3 regions of the Massilia haematophila genome follow, and region 3 is predicted to be linked to each of the others. Evidence: predicted binding sites of a transcription regulator. Region 3 holds the regulator's gene; each other region holds the start of a gene.
What was found. The regulator FNR, encoded in region 3, switches genes on or off when oxygen is low (the NO sensors DNR and NnrR bind a similar motif). The targets are predictions, from matches to a motif close to TTGATNNNNATCAA.

Region 1 (4,469 bases), 1.4 Mb from region 3:
CTGGCGCAGCAGATAGTCGAATTTTGCGGTGCTCGCATCCATGGCTGGGCTCACAGGTTCTTCACTTCTTCCGGCATCGGGAAGAAGGTCGGGTGGCGGTAGACCTTGCTGTTGGCCGGCTCGAACAGCGCTTCCTTGTCGGATGGGCTGGAAGCGACGATGTCGGCGGCGCGCACGACCCAGATCGAGACGCCTTCGTTGCGGCGGGTGTAGACGTCGCGTGCGTTGTTGATTGCCATTTCGGCGTCAGGGGCGTGCAGGCTGCCGACGTGCTTGTGGGCGAGGCCGTGCTGGCTGCGGATGAAAACTTCCCACAGGGGCCATTCTTTGCTCATGGTTGTGTCTCCGGTATTCCAGGATGTTTTCGGCTTCGTCAGCCGTATTGGTTTGCGTGCGCTGGGTGAACGCGTGGGCACGGGGTGCCCACCCTACGGATCATTGGCCAGCCTCAGGCGGCGGCCTTGCGGGCGGCCTTCTTTTCGGCGTGGGCGACCAGGGCGTCGCGGAACCATTCGCCGTCATCCCAGGCTTTTACACGGGTGCGCAGGCGCTCGCGGTTGCAGGGGCCGTTGCCCTTCAGGACGTTGTGGAATTCGCTCCAGTCGATCTCGCCGAATTCGTAGTGGCCGGTTTCCTCGTTCCATTTCAGATCGGGGTCGGGAATCGTCAGGCCCAGGTATTCGGCCTGCGGCACGGTCTGGTCGACCATGCGCTGGCGCAGCTCGTCGTTCGAGAACAGCTTGATGCGCCACTTGGTCGATTGCGCGCTGTTCACCGATTCGGCGTCGGACGGGCCGAACATCATCAAGGAAGGCCACCACCAGCGGTTCAGCGCATCCTGCGCCATCGCCTTCTGCTCGAGCGTGCCCTTGGCCAGGCTCATCATGATGTCGTAGCCCTGGCGCGCGTGGAAGGACTCTTCCTTGCAGACGCGGATCATGGCGCGCGAGTACGGGCCGTAGGAGCAGCGGCAGAGCGGGATCTGGTTGATGATGGCCGAGCCGTCGACCAGCCAGCCGATCGCGCCCATGTCGGCCCAGCTCAGGGTCGGATAATTGAAGATGCTCGAGTACTTGGCCTTGCCCGAATGCAGGGCGGCGAGCAGTTCGTCGCGCGAGACGCCCAGGGTTTCGGCGGCGCTGTACAGGTAGAGGCCGTGCCCGGCTTCGTCCTGGATCTTGGCCAGCAGCACCGACTTGCGCTTCAGCGTAGGCGCGCGGGTCACCCAGTTGCCTTCCGGCAGCTGGCCGACGATCTCGGAGTGCGCGTGCTGGGAGATCTGGCGGATCAGGGTCTTGCGGTAGGCCTCGGGCATCCAGTCCTTCGGCTCGATCTTCACACCGGCATCGATGCGGGCCTGGAATGCCTGCTCCTCGGCACTCATGTCGTCTTGCGTCTGGACCTTTTTCAGGCCCGTTTCCACCATCTGTGCGTACATGGTCTGTCTCCCATTGCAAACATCGTGAAAGGATAATACGATACAAAAAACTAGATGTACACCAAAATTTTGAATCATATTGCGAAGCAATAGCAGCAGGAACAAGAACAGGATTCCATGAAGCAAATGAACAGTACCGAGTGGATTGCCCACTGCCTCGCCATCGATCCGCCGCGCTCGAAATCGCTGGTCATGACGATCATGGGAGATACGATTGCGCCGCACGGCGGCGCAACCTGGCTGGGCAGCCTGATCGAACTGCTGGCGCCGTTGGGCGTGACCGACCGCCTGGTGCGCACCAGCGTGTTCCGCCTAGTGCAGGAAGGCTGGCTCACGGCCAGCCGCGAGGGCCGGCGCAGCCGCTATGCCTTCGACCCGAAGTCGCTGCCGCGCTTCCAGCGCGCCGACCGCCGCATCTACGCCCCGCCCGGCCTGCATTGGGACGGCCGCTGGACCCTGGTACTGGCGCCGAACGGCAGCATCGACGGCGAGCTGCGCACGGCGGTGCGCAAGGAATTGCAGTGGGAAGGCTACGCGATGCTGGGGCCGGGGCTGTTGGCGCATCCGGCGGCGGATGTCGAGGGCCTGGCCGATGCCTTGATCCGCACCGGCGCGCAGGGCAAGGTGTTCGTCGTGGGCACCGCCGAGCTGCCGGACGCGGGTTCGCGGCCGCTGCGCGAACTCGTGGACGACGGCTGGGACCTGACCGCCGTGGCCCAAAGCTACCGCGACTTCATCGACCGCTTCACGCCGCTGCTGGCCCTGCTGCGCGACGAAGGCGAGGTCGCGCCCGAGGCCGCGTTCGCGATCCGTTCGCTGCTGATCCACGCCTACCGGCGCCTGCAATTGCACGACCCACTGCTGCCGATCGAGCTGCTGCCCGAGCCCTGGCCGGGGTCGGATGCCTACGAGGTGGCGCGCGCGGTGTACCTGCTGGTGTATGCGCAGGCCGAGCTGCACGTCGATGCGGTGCTGCGGCGCGAGGACGAGGCGGCGCCGGCGGCCGATGAGGCGTTTTATCAGCGGTTTGGCGGGTTACGCGGCTGATCTGGCGTTCGAATCGGTGGGTTCGAGAACCCACCCTACGCCACTTCGATCGGGTTTCCGTAGGGTGGGCACTCGTGCCCACGCGGTCTCACCGTTTGCATGATCGGCGCCATGAAACACGCCCTCGCACCGAATACGAAACCGGGTATCATCTCGGCTTTACGCCATCAACCGGGACACACCATGTCTATCAAGATCAGCAGCCAATTCGACGCTGGCGCCATCGAGGTCGTGAACGCCACGAGCGCGAACGCCATCGACCTGAACATCCGCAAGGATTCGCACGCCGACATCACCCAGTGGTTCTACTTCCGCCTGCAGGGCGCGCAAGGCCAGGCCTGCACGATCCGCTTCCTGAACGCCGGCCAGGCCGCGTATTCGAAGGGCTGGGAAGACTACAACGCGATGGCGAGCTACGACCGCGTCAACTGGTTCCGCGTGCCGACCTCGTTCGACGGCCAGGTCATGACGATCGAGCATACCCCGGGCATGGACAGCGTCTATTACGCCTACTTCGAGCCCTACTCGTGGGAACGCCACCTGGAGCTGCTCGACCGCGCCCAGATGAGCGAGCACGTGCGCATGGTCGACCTCGGTTCGACCGTCGACGGCCGCGACCTGAACATGCTGGTCATCGGCGAACCGGCGCCCGAGAAGAAGAAGGTCTGGGTCATCGCGCGCCAGCACCCGGGCGAGACCATGGCCGAGTGGTTCGTCGAGGGCATGCTCGACGCCCTGCTCGATCCATCGCACCCGTTCGGGCGCCAGCTGCTGAACGAAACCGTGTTCTACGTGGTCCCGAACATGAATCCGGACGGTTCCGTCCGCGGCAACCTGCGCACCAACGCCGCCGGCGCCAACCTGAACCGCGAGTGGCTGAACCCGACCATGGAACGCAGCCCGGAAGTCTTCCTGGTCAAGCAGAAGATGCATGAAACCGGCGTCGACCTGTGCCTGGACGTGCACGGCGACGAAGGCCTGCCCTATGTGTTCGTGGCCGGCAGCGAATCCCTGCCGAACTTCACGGCCGAGCAGGACGCGGCCCAGAAGCGCTTCATCGCCGACTTCAAGATCGCCAGCCCGGACTTCCAGGACGTGCACGGCTACGGCGAATCGCCGTATAGCGAGGAAACCCTGACCATGGGTTCGCCGCACATCACCCACGCCTTCGGCTGCCTGTCGCTGACCCTGGAACTGCCGTTCAAGGACAACGCCAACGACCCGGACCCGCAAGTCGGCTGGGACGGCGCACGCAGCGCCCGCCTCGGCGCAGCGGTGCTGCAGCCGGTGCTGCAGTCGGTCCGCGCGATCAAATAAGCGACCAACTAAGCGACCAAGCACGCAATCGACAAGCGAACGCGGTCTCGAGCGGCAGTCACTCCGGTGACTGCCGCTTTTCTTTACACATACTCCCCGCGGCGCCGGCGGCTTTCTCCAAGTAATTGATTCTATTGACATGGCACAACTTATGCTGTGCTGCCAGCAGTTCAACCCACCAGGAGAAAGGCATGAAAAAGCTGTTGCTCGCGACGCTGTTGACACTGGCCACGCTCGGCGCCGCCCAGGCCGCGCCCATCACGGTGGGTGAACCCACCCTGCCCGGCAACTGCTTTCCTTTCAGCTGCCTGGCAAGCAAGGAAGGCACGCAGTACCAGCAGGTCTACACCGCCGACGCCTTCTCGGGCGCCGGCACGATCGACGGCATCAGCCTGTACCGCGCCATCGGCGGCGGCATGGACGGCGCCACCTTCACCCTCTACCTCTCGACGACCAGCGCCCAGGTCAACGCCCTCGACGGTGCCAACCTGAACGCCAACCTTGGCGCGGACAACAGCTACTTCGGCCAGTACACGATCGGCGGCGAGATGCCCGAGGTCCTGCGCTTCGATGGCCTGCCCTTCCATTACGACCCGGCCCAGGGCAACCTGCTGCTGAACGTCCTCATCTCGGACCCGACCTCCACCGGCGTCCCGACCTCCTACTT
Region 2 (4,469 bases), 2.0 Mb from region 3:
CACGATGGAGATCATCGACGAACTGGAGCCCGACGCGCGCGGCGTCTACACCGGCGCGATCGGCTGGTTCGATCCGCCGGCAAGCGGACAGGCCGTGGGCGAATTCTGCCTGTCGGTGCCGATCCGTACGCTGTCGCTGGGGCCGGGAGAACACCTGCGGCGCGGCGAACTGGGGGTCGGCGCCGGCATCGTGTTCGACAGCGACGCCCAGGCCGAATATGCCGAGTGCCGCCTGAAGGCGCGCTTTCTCACCGGCCTGCGGAACGAGGTCGAGATTTTCGAGACCATCAAGGCCTCGTGGCAGGACGGACCGCGCCACCTGGACCAGCACCTGGCGCGCATCGCCGCCTCCTGCGCGTATTTCGGCCGCCCGTTCGATCCGGACGCCGCGCGCACGCTGGTGGTGGACGCCTGCCTCGGCCTGGCGCACGAAGGCCTGTACCGGCTGCGGCTGGCAAGCGCCGCGGACGGCACGCTGACGCTCACGGCGGCGCCGCTGGCACCCCTGCAGGAACCGGTGCGCGTGCTGCTGGCGGCGACGCCGGTCGCGTCGAACGACGTCTTCCTGCGCCATAAAACCTCGGTACGCCAGCGCTACGACGCGGCCTGGCGCGCCGCCGAGGCGCAAGGCGCCTTCGACGCCCTGTTCTTCAACGAGCGCGGGGAACTGACGGAAGGGGGACGCAGCAACGTGTTCGTGCGCTTCGACGGCCGCTGGATCACGCCGCCGCTGTCCTGCGGGCTGCTGCCGGGGGTGACGCGCGCCGTGATCCTGGCTGCGCCGGCATGGAAAGCCAGCGAAGGCATCGTCACGCGCGCGATGCTGGAGCGGGCCGAGGGCATCATGGTCTGCAATGCCCTGCGGGGACCGCTGCTGGCGGTGCTGGACACGAACGCCAGCCCGATTTAAGAGCGTTTTACAGAAGCTCTAGGGCAAGGGATGCGGCCACCCGACGCAGCGGCGAAGACAGTACGTGAGTACGGCGAGCCGATGCAACGCCGCCATGGAGGTTCTGTAAGGCGCTTAGAAGCGGTAGCCGAGGCCGACGCCGAACAGCACCGGATCGACCTTCACCTTGCTGGCGCGGGCGCCGCCCACGAACACGTCGCTGCGGATCTGCACCTTCTTGACGTCGACGTTGACCGACCAGTTGCGGTCGAGCTTGAAGTCGACGCCGGCCTGCAGCGCAAGACCCCAGCTGTCGTTCTCGAGGTCGCCCGCGCCGTCGAGCAGGCGCACCTTCGAGATGCGGGTGTAGTTCACGCCGGCGCCAACGTAGGGGCTGATGGTCTGCGCGGGCGCGAAGTGGTACTGCAGGCTCAGGGTCGGCGGCAGGTGTTTAAAACTGCCGATCTTCGCGCCATCGAGCGTCACGTCGTGCTTTTGCGGATAGGTCAGGATCAGTTCGGCCGCGATGTTCGGCGTCAGGAAATAGCTGACGTCGATCTCGGGGATGGTCTTGTCGTCGACGTGGATGCGGTTGGCGGCGCCGGCGCCACCGACCGGTTCGGATTTATTCGCGGTATCGATATGCACCGCGCGGGCGCGCACCAGCCAGGACGATTCCTGCGCCATCGCGGCGCCGCTTGCCAGGCCGAGCACGGCCACCATCAGGGTCAAACGCAATTTTTTCATTTTTACTTACCTCTTCGTCACAAAATCGATGAGGTAAGCTTATTGATGCGGCGCAACAAAATCGTTGATGTGGATCAAAAACGACAATGTTGTGCCTGGTTGCTGGGTCGCGGTGTGGATGGGCGTCCGTGTCCACGCGGTGGTCTGCGGCGTAGGGTGGGCGCCCCTGTGCCCACGCGGTGATCGTTAGCGGCGCCGATCTCTGGCTCGATTGCTCGGCAGCTAGCTATCACCGCGTGGGCACGGGGCGCCCACCCTACGCGATCGGCAACCTGTCCCGCCAATGCAGCCTTTACAGCGCCGCTTCGATCTTGCTCACCAACTGCGGATCCTCGGGCGCCACCTTGCTCGGGAAGTGCTCGATCACCTTGCCGTCGCGCCCGATCAGGTACTTGGTGAAATTCCACTTCGGCTCCTTGCCGGTCTGCTTCGCCAGGCTGGCGTGCAGGGGATTGGCGTTCGGGCCGGACACCACGGTCTTCGCGAACATCGGGAACTTCACGCCGTAGGTGTTGTAACAGAGGTCGGCGATGTCCTTGGCGCTCTCGGCTTCCTGTTTGAAATCGTTCGACGGGAAGCCCAGCACCACCAGGCTGCGCGGGCCATATTTCGCGTACAGCTTTTCCAGTCCTTCGTACTGCTTGGTGTAGCCGCAGTAGCTGGCGGTGTTCACGACCAGCACCACCTTGCCGGCGTACTGGCACAGGTTCTGCGGCGCTTCGTCCTGCAGGCGCTTGAAGTTTTGGTTGAGCAGGGCCGGGCAGGATGCCGGTGCCGCAGCGGCAGCAGGCGCGGCGGCGGACGCATGCGCGGCCGGGCTTTGCGCCATGGCGCCGGCACTGGCGGCGGAAACGAGCAGGAACAGCGAGACGGATTTGAGCATGGCGTGATGATCAGGCGTTGAGCTTGCGGTGTTCGATTTTCAGGCAGTGGTTCATCACCACGTCCAGCCCGGCGGCGCGCGCGAGGTCGGCGGCAGCCTGGTTCTCGATCTCGAGCTGCATCCACAGGCAGCCGGCGCGGATCGCGATCGCGTCGCGCGCCAGCGGCGGAATGTCCTCGGACTTGCGGAAGCAGTCGACGATGTCGATGCGGGTGCCGTTCGGCGCCAGCGCGTCGGCGGCGGACTGCAGGTCGGGATAGACGCGCTCGCCGAGGATCTCCTGGCCGTCGTAGGCCGGGTTCACGGGAATGATGCGGTAGCCCTGCTGCTGCAGGTATTCGGCCACGCCGTAGCTGGCGCGGTCCGGCTTGCTGGACAGGCCGACGACGGCGATGGTCTTGCTGTCCTTGAGGATCTGGGCAATGGTTCTCATGGGGGCTCGGTAATGGTCGGATTGCTCGCTAGCTTAACAGGAAAGCATCGGGCGTCGCGAGCACGCTTGCACGCAGTTTGCCTACCTGTGCCCGCCTGTGGAAAGATGTCGTGTTTTCCACAGCGAACCCATCCATGAACCTTCAGCTTCGCGCTTCGCGCACCCTCTCCCTGCTCGCCCTTGCCCTGGCCTGCGCCAGCTGCGCCGTACAGGCGCCAACCGCCACCACGCCTGCCAGCGTGCCAACGATCGTGCCAGTCAGCGACTGGGGCGGCACCCCGGCCGACGCCAGCCGCGCACGCCGCCACGAGATCACCGACATCACCCTGCACCACCAGGGCGAGCCGTTCAAGCCGGGCACCGACGTGCGCCAGTATCTGCGCAACCTGCAGACCTGGTCGCGCAATACCAAGGGCTGGCTCGACATCCCCTACCACTACGTGATCGACCTCGAAGGGCGTGTCTACGCCGCGCGCGACATCGGCTTTGCCGGCGACACCAACACCGAATACGACCCCAAGGGCCATGCCCTGATCGAAGTGGTCGGCAATTTCGAGGAGGTCGAGCCGAACCAGGCCCAGCTCGAGGCGGTGGCGGACCTGATGGCGATGCTGGCGGCGAAGTACAAGGTGCCGGTCGAGCGCATCGCCAGCCACCGCGACCACTCCGACAAGACCGTGTGCCCGGGCGCGAACCTGTACCGCTACGTTCAGAGCGGCTGGTTCCGCGAGCAGGTCGCGGCCAGGCTGGCGGCGCGGCCGCAGGTCGCGGCCGCGCACTGAGGGCCGCCTACAGGCGCGGCGCCTTGATCTGCCGGCCGTTCTGGTGCAGCACCAGGTAGCTGCTGTCGGCGCCGTCGAAACGCACCTCGGCCTCGATGTCGCGGGCGAAGAACACGGTCTCGTCCTGCGCGAAGATCTCGAGCTTGCCCTGCCCCGTGGCCTGGGCATAGTAGCGGTCGCCCTCGCGGGTGAGCGCCAGCACGAAGTTCGGCGCCAGCTGGTAGCGGCCGACCCGGGTGTCGAAGGACGCATGGTCGATCTTCACGGCGGCGCGCGCGGGCGGCGCGTCGCCGATGCGCACTTGCCGGTGCTGCTTGCCGCCCTGGTACAGCGTGACGCTCGTGGCCTGGCCCTTGTCGTTGCGCGCGAACTCGAAGTAATCAAGCCCGCCGGGAACGAAGAAGCCGGTCTGCGAATACGCTTTCAGGCGCACCGGCGGGCGGCCGCTGCGCTGCACGCTCAAACTGTCGCCGTCGCGGCGGAAGGTGCGCGTGACGCCTTTCTCGACCTCGTAGACACCCGCGTAGCGCTCCAGCGTGGCGGCGTCGAGCGTGATTTCCTTGAAGTCGGGGAAAGGCTTGCCGATCGCGATCGCGGCGGCCCGGCTGGCCACCACGCCGGCGTTGGCTACGCCGCCGTCGGCATTGCTCAGCACCGCGACGAACACCTTCTGCTCGGGCACACGCAGCGCATACGTGGAAAAGCCGTTGATGCCGCCGCCATGCGCGACGACCT
Region 3 (4,469 bases):
GGGTGCGCGGCAATCCGCAGTTCGCCACCGCCACCCAATACTTCAGCGGCGCCGAGCAGGATGCCCTGGACCGCCAGCTCACGCCGCAGACCCCGGCCCAGCGCAAGAAGATGATCGCCAAGGCAAAGGAAGGCATCGCGCGCCTCGACAAGTGGCTGGCCGGTCCGCTGGACGAGACCCAGCGCATTTCGGCGGCGGTGATGCGCTGGTCGCTGTCGAACACGGTCGCCAACGAACCCTTCGAGGACCACGGCTTCGTGTTCCAGCAGTTCAGCGGCGCCCAGGTCAGCCTGGTCAACTTCATGACCCAGACCCACCCGATGCGCCGCGCTTCAGACGTCGACAGCTACCTGGCGCGCCTGGAGCAGGTCGGCACGCGCATGGACGAGGCCCTGGCGCGCGCCCGCGCGGCCACCGCCAGGAAAATGATCCCGCCGCGCTTCATCCTCGAGCGCGCCCAGTACCAGGTCGACACTTTCCTGAAGCCGGCCGCCGCCCAGAACGTGCTGGTGACTTCGCTCGAACAGCGCACCGCGGCGCTGCAGGACCTGGCGCCGGAAGCGCGCAGCGCGGCGATCGCGCGCGCGACCCGCATTGTCGAGGACAAGATCCGCCCGGCCTACAGCCGCGTGCAAGCCTTCATGGCCGAGCTGCATCCGAAGACGAACGACGCCGCCGGTATTTCGCGCCTGCCGGACGGCCTGGCCGCCTACAACCGCGCGCTGGCGAACTACACCAGCACCAACCTGACGGCCGAGCAGATCCACGCCATCGGCCTGCGCGAAGTGGCACGCATCGAAGGCGAGATGGACAAGCACCTGCGCGCGCTCGGCTTCAATGAGGGCAGCATCGAGGCGCGCATGAAGGCGCTCGACGCCACCTTCCAGCCGAAGGGCGAGGGCGATCCTCGTCTCGCCATCCTGGCGCAGTATGCCGAGATGGTGAAGGATGCAGAGCGCCGCAGCGCCTCGCTGTTCAACCTGAAGCCGCGCGCGCCCGTCGAGGTGCTGCGCGAGCCGCCGCTGACCGAAGCCTCGGCCGCCGCCCACTACAGCCTGCCGGCGCCGGACGGCAGCCGTCCCGGCGTGTTCTGGGTCCCCCTGCGCGGGCCGACCTTCGACATGATCCGCATGCGCAGCCTGTCCTACCACGAAGCGGTGCCGGGCCACCATTTCCAGCTGGCGATCCAGCAGGAACTGAAGGGCATCCCGAAATTCCGCAGCCAGCGCATCTTCAGCGGCGGCAGCGCGCACAGCGAAGGCTGGGCGCTGTACACCGAGCGCCTGGCGGTGGAGCAGGGCTGGTACGAAGGCGACGTCCCGGGCCTCTTGGGGGCGCTCGGCTCCGAGCTGTTCCGCGCGCGCCGCCTGGTGGTCGACACCGGCCTGCACACCAAAGGCTGGACGCGCCAGCAGGCGGTCGACTACGGCATCAACGTCCAGGAAGTCGACCGCTACGTCGCCTGGCCGGGCCAGGCCACCGCCTACATGATCGGCATGCTGCGCATCGTCGAACTGCGCGAGAAGGCCAAGGCCGAGCTGGGCGAGAAGTTCTCGCTGCCGGGCTTCCACGACATGGTGTTGAGTAGCGGCTCGGTGCCGCTGGACGTGCTGGGCCAGCTGGTCGACCAGTGGATTGCGAAGGAAAAGGCGAAGGCGTAAGCGCTGACGCGATCGTTGGTTGGGCACGCCGTGCCCACGCGAACCGTCGGCCGATCGACTGCTTCCGTCCGGATGACGATGCCGGCAAGGGCGTAGGGTGGACACCTGTGTCCACGCGGTAGGGCGGCTGATCAGCCGCCTCGACAACAAGAACCGCGCGTGGCCGCGTGCGATGACACGGCGTGGACACAGGTGTCCACCCTACGTTAATCTGGACACTTCCGTCGACCACTCAACAAGGAGCGCAGCATGGAAACCCAGGAATTGCACCGCGGACGCCTGATCGACCACCTCCAGCTCGTCGTGCGCGACCTGGCCGCAGCCCGCAGGTTCTACGACGCGGTCTTCGAGGTACTGGGCGTGCCGCTGGGCGGCGAGGGCGAGGATTATTTCTGGGCCGACGAGCTCTTCGTCTCGACGCCCGGCAGCGAGGCGGCGCAGGGCGTGCTGACCGGCCGCCACCACCTGGCCTTCCAGGCCGCCGACCGCGCCATGGTCGACGCCTTCTACGAAGCGGCATTGCGGGCCGGCGGCAAGGACAATGGTGCACCCGGCGAGCGCAACTACCATCCGGGCTACTACGGCGCCTTCGTGATCGATCCCGACGGCAACAACATCGAAGCCGTGTACCACGGCCCGGCCACGCGCAGCGCGCAATCGGTCAAGGTGACTTTCTAGACTCGGTCACGCCATCGGGCTGCACTGCTCGGTGCCGGCGGCGATCGCGCGCAGGTGGGCCGGTTCGAGCAGCGTGACCTCGCGCTTGTCGACCGCGATCCAGCCCTGTTTCTTGAAGCGCGACAGCAGGCGGCTGACGCTTTCGATCGTCAGGCCCAGGTAATTGCCGATGTCCTCGCGCGACATGCGCAGGGCGAAACTGGTCGAGGAATAGCCGCGCGCGGCGTAACGTGCCGACAGGTTCACCAGGAACACCGCGAAGCGCTGCTCGGCGCGCATGTTGCCCAGCAGGAGCATGACGTTCTGTTCGCGCGTGATCTCCTGGCTCATCATGCGGTGGAAGTGGCGCAGCAGGGCCGGCACTTCGCCGAACAGTTCCTCCAGCCGCGAGAACGGGATCTCGCACACCTCGCTGCTTTCCAGCGCAACCGCGTCGCAGTGGTGGCGGTCGCCGCTGATCGCATCCATGCCCAGCAGTTCGCCGGCCATCTGGAAACCGGTGATCTGCTGCTCGCCCGCCGCGTTGACCTGGTAGGTCTTGAAGTGGCCGAAGCGCACCGCGTACAGGCTGCGGAAGGGTTCGCCCATGGCATACAGGCGCTCGTCGCGCTCCAGGCGCCGGCGCCGGCCGATGATCTTGTCGAGCCGCTCGATGTCCGCGTTTTCCAGGCCCATCGGCAGGCAGAGCTGGTGCATGCTGCAGGCGCTGCAGCTGGCCTTCAGCGCCTGGATGCTGATCGGGGAGGAAGCGGGGGGAGGGGTGACTTGGGTCATCGGTCTACGAATAGTCGCGGTCAATACGGGAATTATAGTCCGGTCCGGCGCCGTGGCCAGTCTTTTGCCGCAAGCTGTCCAGTTGGAAAAGCCTGATAAACAGGCGCAATGGACGCGGGGCTGTGCGTGCACATGCGGGTCAAGGTCAGGGAAAGATGCCAATTGTGCGCTTGCCAAGCCGTGCTAGATTCTGGACACCGCAGATCACGAGGAGGGTTCATGTTCGGCCTATCGGCGTTGGATCTGGCACGCATCCAGTTCGCTTTCACGATGTCGTTCCACATCCTGTTCCCCGCAGTGACCATCGGCCTGGCGAGCTACCTGGCCGTGCTCGAGATGTCCTGGCTGCGCACCAGGCGCCAGGTCTACGTCGACCTCTATCACTTCTGGCTGAAGATCTTCGCCGTCATGTTCGGCATGGGCGTGGTCTCGGGCATCGTGATGGCCTACCAGATCGGCACCAACTGGAGCTATATGTCCGAGTTTGCCGGCAGTATCATGGGGCCGGTGCTGGCCTACGAGGTGCTGACCGCCTTCTTCCTCGAGGCCGGCTTCCTGGGCGTGATGCTGTTCGGCTGGAACCGCGTCGGCCCCCAGCTGCACTTCGTCGCCACCTGCATGGTCGCGATCGGCACCCTGATCTCGGCCACCTGGATCCTGGCCGCCAACAGCTGGATGCAGACACCCCAGGGTTATGCCATCGAGGGCGGGCGCATGGTGCCGGCCGACTGGCTGGCGATCGTCTTCAACCCCTCGTTCCCGTTCCGCCTGATGCACATGGTGGTCGCCGCCTACCTCACCACGGCGCTGATCGTGGGGGCGGTCGGCGCCTGGCAGCTGTTGCGCCGGCGCGACAATCCGGCGGTGCGCAAGATGCTCTCCATGGCGATGTGGATGCTCCTCATCGTCGCGCCGATCCAGGCCGTCATCGGCGACTTCCACGGCCTGAACACCGCCGAGCACCAGCCGGCCAAGCTGGCGGCGATGGAAGGGCACTGGCAGAACGAGCCGGGCGAAGCCATCCCGCTGTTGTTGTTCGGCATACCCGACATGGAGGCCGAACGAACCCGCTACGCCGTCGGCATCCCGCGCCTGGGCAGCATCATCCTCACCCACAGCTGGGACGGCCAGTTCCCCGGCCTGAAGGACTTCCCGAAGGACGAGCGGCCGAATTCCCTGATCGTGTTCTGGAGCTTCCGCCTGATGGTCGGGCTGGGCCTGCTGATGATCGCGCTCGGGCTGTGGAGCCTGCTGCTGCGGCGCGGCGGGCAGCTCTTCACCAAACGCCTGTTCCTGCGCGCGGCCCTGTGGATGGGGCCGGCCGGGCTGGTCGCCATCCTGGCCGGCTGGGTGACC

Region 1: paaA (1,2-phenylacetyl-CoA epoxidase subunit PaaA) is a predicted target of FNR. The motif match lies at 1,490-1,503, and genes of this name have one in related genera.
Region 2: ACFOPH_RS18345 (OmpW/AlkL family protein) is a predicted target of FNR. The motif match lies at 1,701-1,714, and genes of this name have one in related genera.

What each region holds. Positions count from the first base shown of each region.
Region 1 covers NZ_JBHRVV010000001.1:3,558,676-3,563,144, forward strand. The annotation lists gene paaC (1,2-phenylacetyl-CoA epoxidase subunit PaaC) at 1-42, opposite strand, end outside; gene paaB (1,2-phenylacetyl-CoA epoxidase subunit PaaB) at 51-335, opposite strand; gene paaA (1,2-phenylacetyl-CoA epoxidase subunit PaaA) at 449-1,438, opposite strand; gene paaX (phenylacetic acid degradation operon negative regulatory protein PaaX) at 1,556-2,485, shown strand; gene ACFOPH_RS15750 (M14 family metallopeptidase) at 2,669-3,802, shown strand; gene ACFOPH_RS15755 (PEP-CTERM sorting domain-containing protein) at 3,994-4,469, shown strand, end outside.
Region 2 covers NZ_JBHRVV010000001.1:4,137,485-4,141,953, forward strand. The annotation lists gene pabB (aminodeoxychorismate synthase component I) at 1-910, shown strand, start outside; gene ACFOPH_RS18345 (OmpW/AlkL family protein) at 1,025-1,636, opposite strand; gene ACFOPH_RS18350 (glutathione peroxidase) at 1,929-2,519, opposite strand; gene ACFOPH_RS18355 (CoA-binding protein) at 2,530-2,952, opposite strand; gene ACFOPH_RS18360 (peptidoglycan recognition protein family protein) at 3,087-3,734, shown strand; gene ACFOPH_RS18365 (serine hydrolase) at 3,742-4,469, opposite strand, start outside.
Region 3 covers NZ_JBHRVV010000001.1:2,173,587-2,178,055, reverse strand. The annotation lists gene ACFOPH_RS09650 (DUF885 domain-containing protein) at 1-1,661, shown strand, start outside; gene ACFOPH_RS09645 (VOC family protein) at 1,911-2,339, shown strand; gene fnr (fumarate/nitrate reduction transcriptional regulator Fnr) at 2,346-3,113, opposite strand; gene ACFOPH_RS09635 (cytochrome ubiquinol oxidase subunit I) at 3,333-4,469, shown strand, end outside.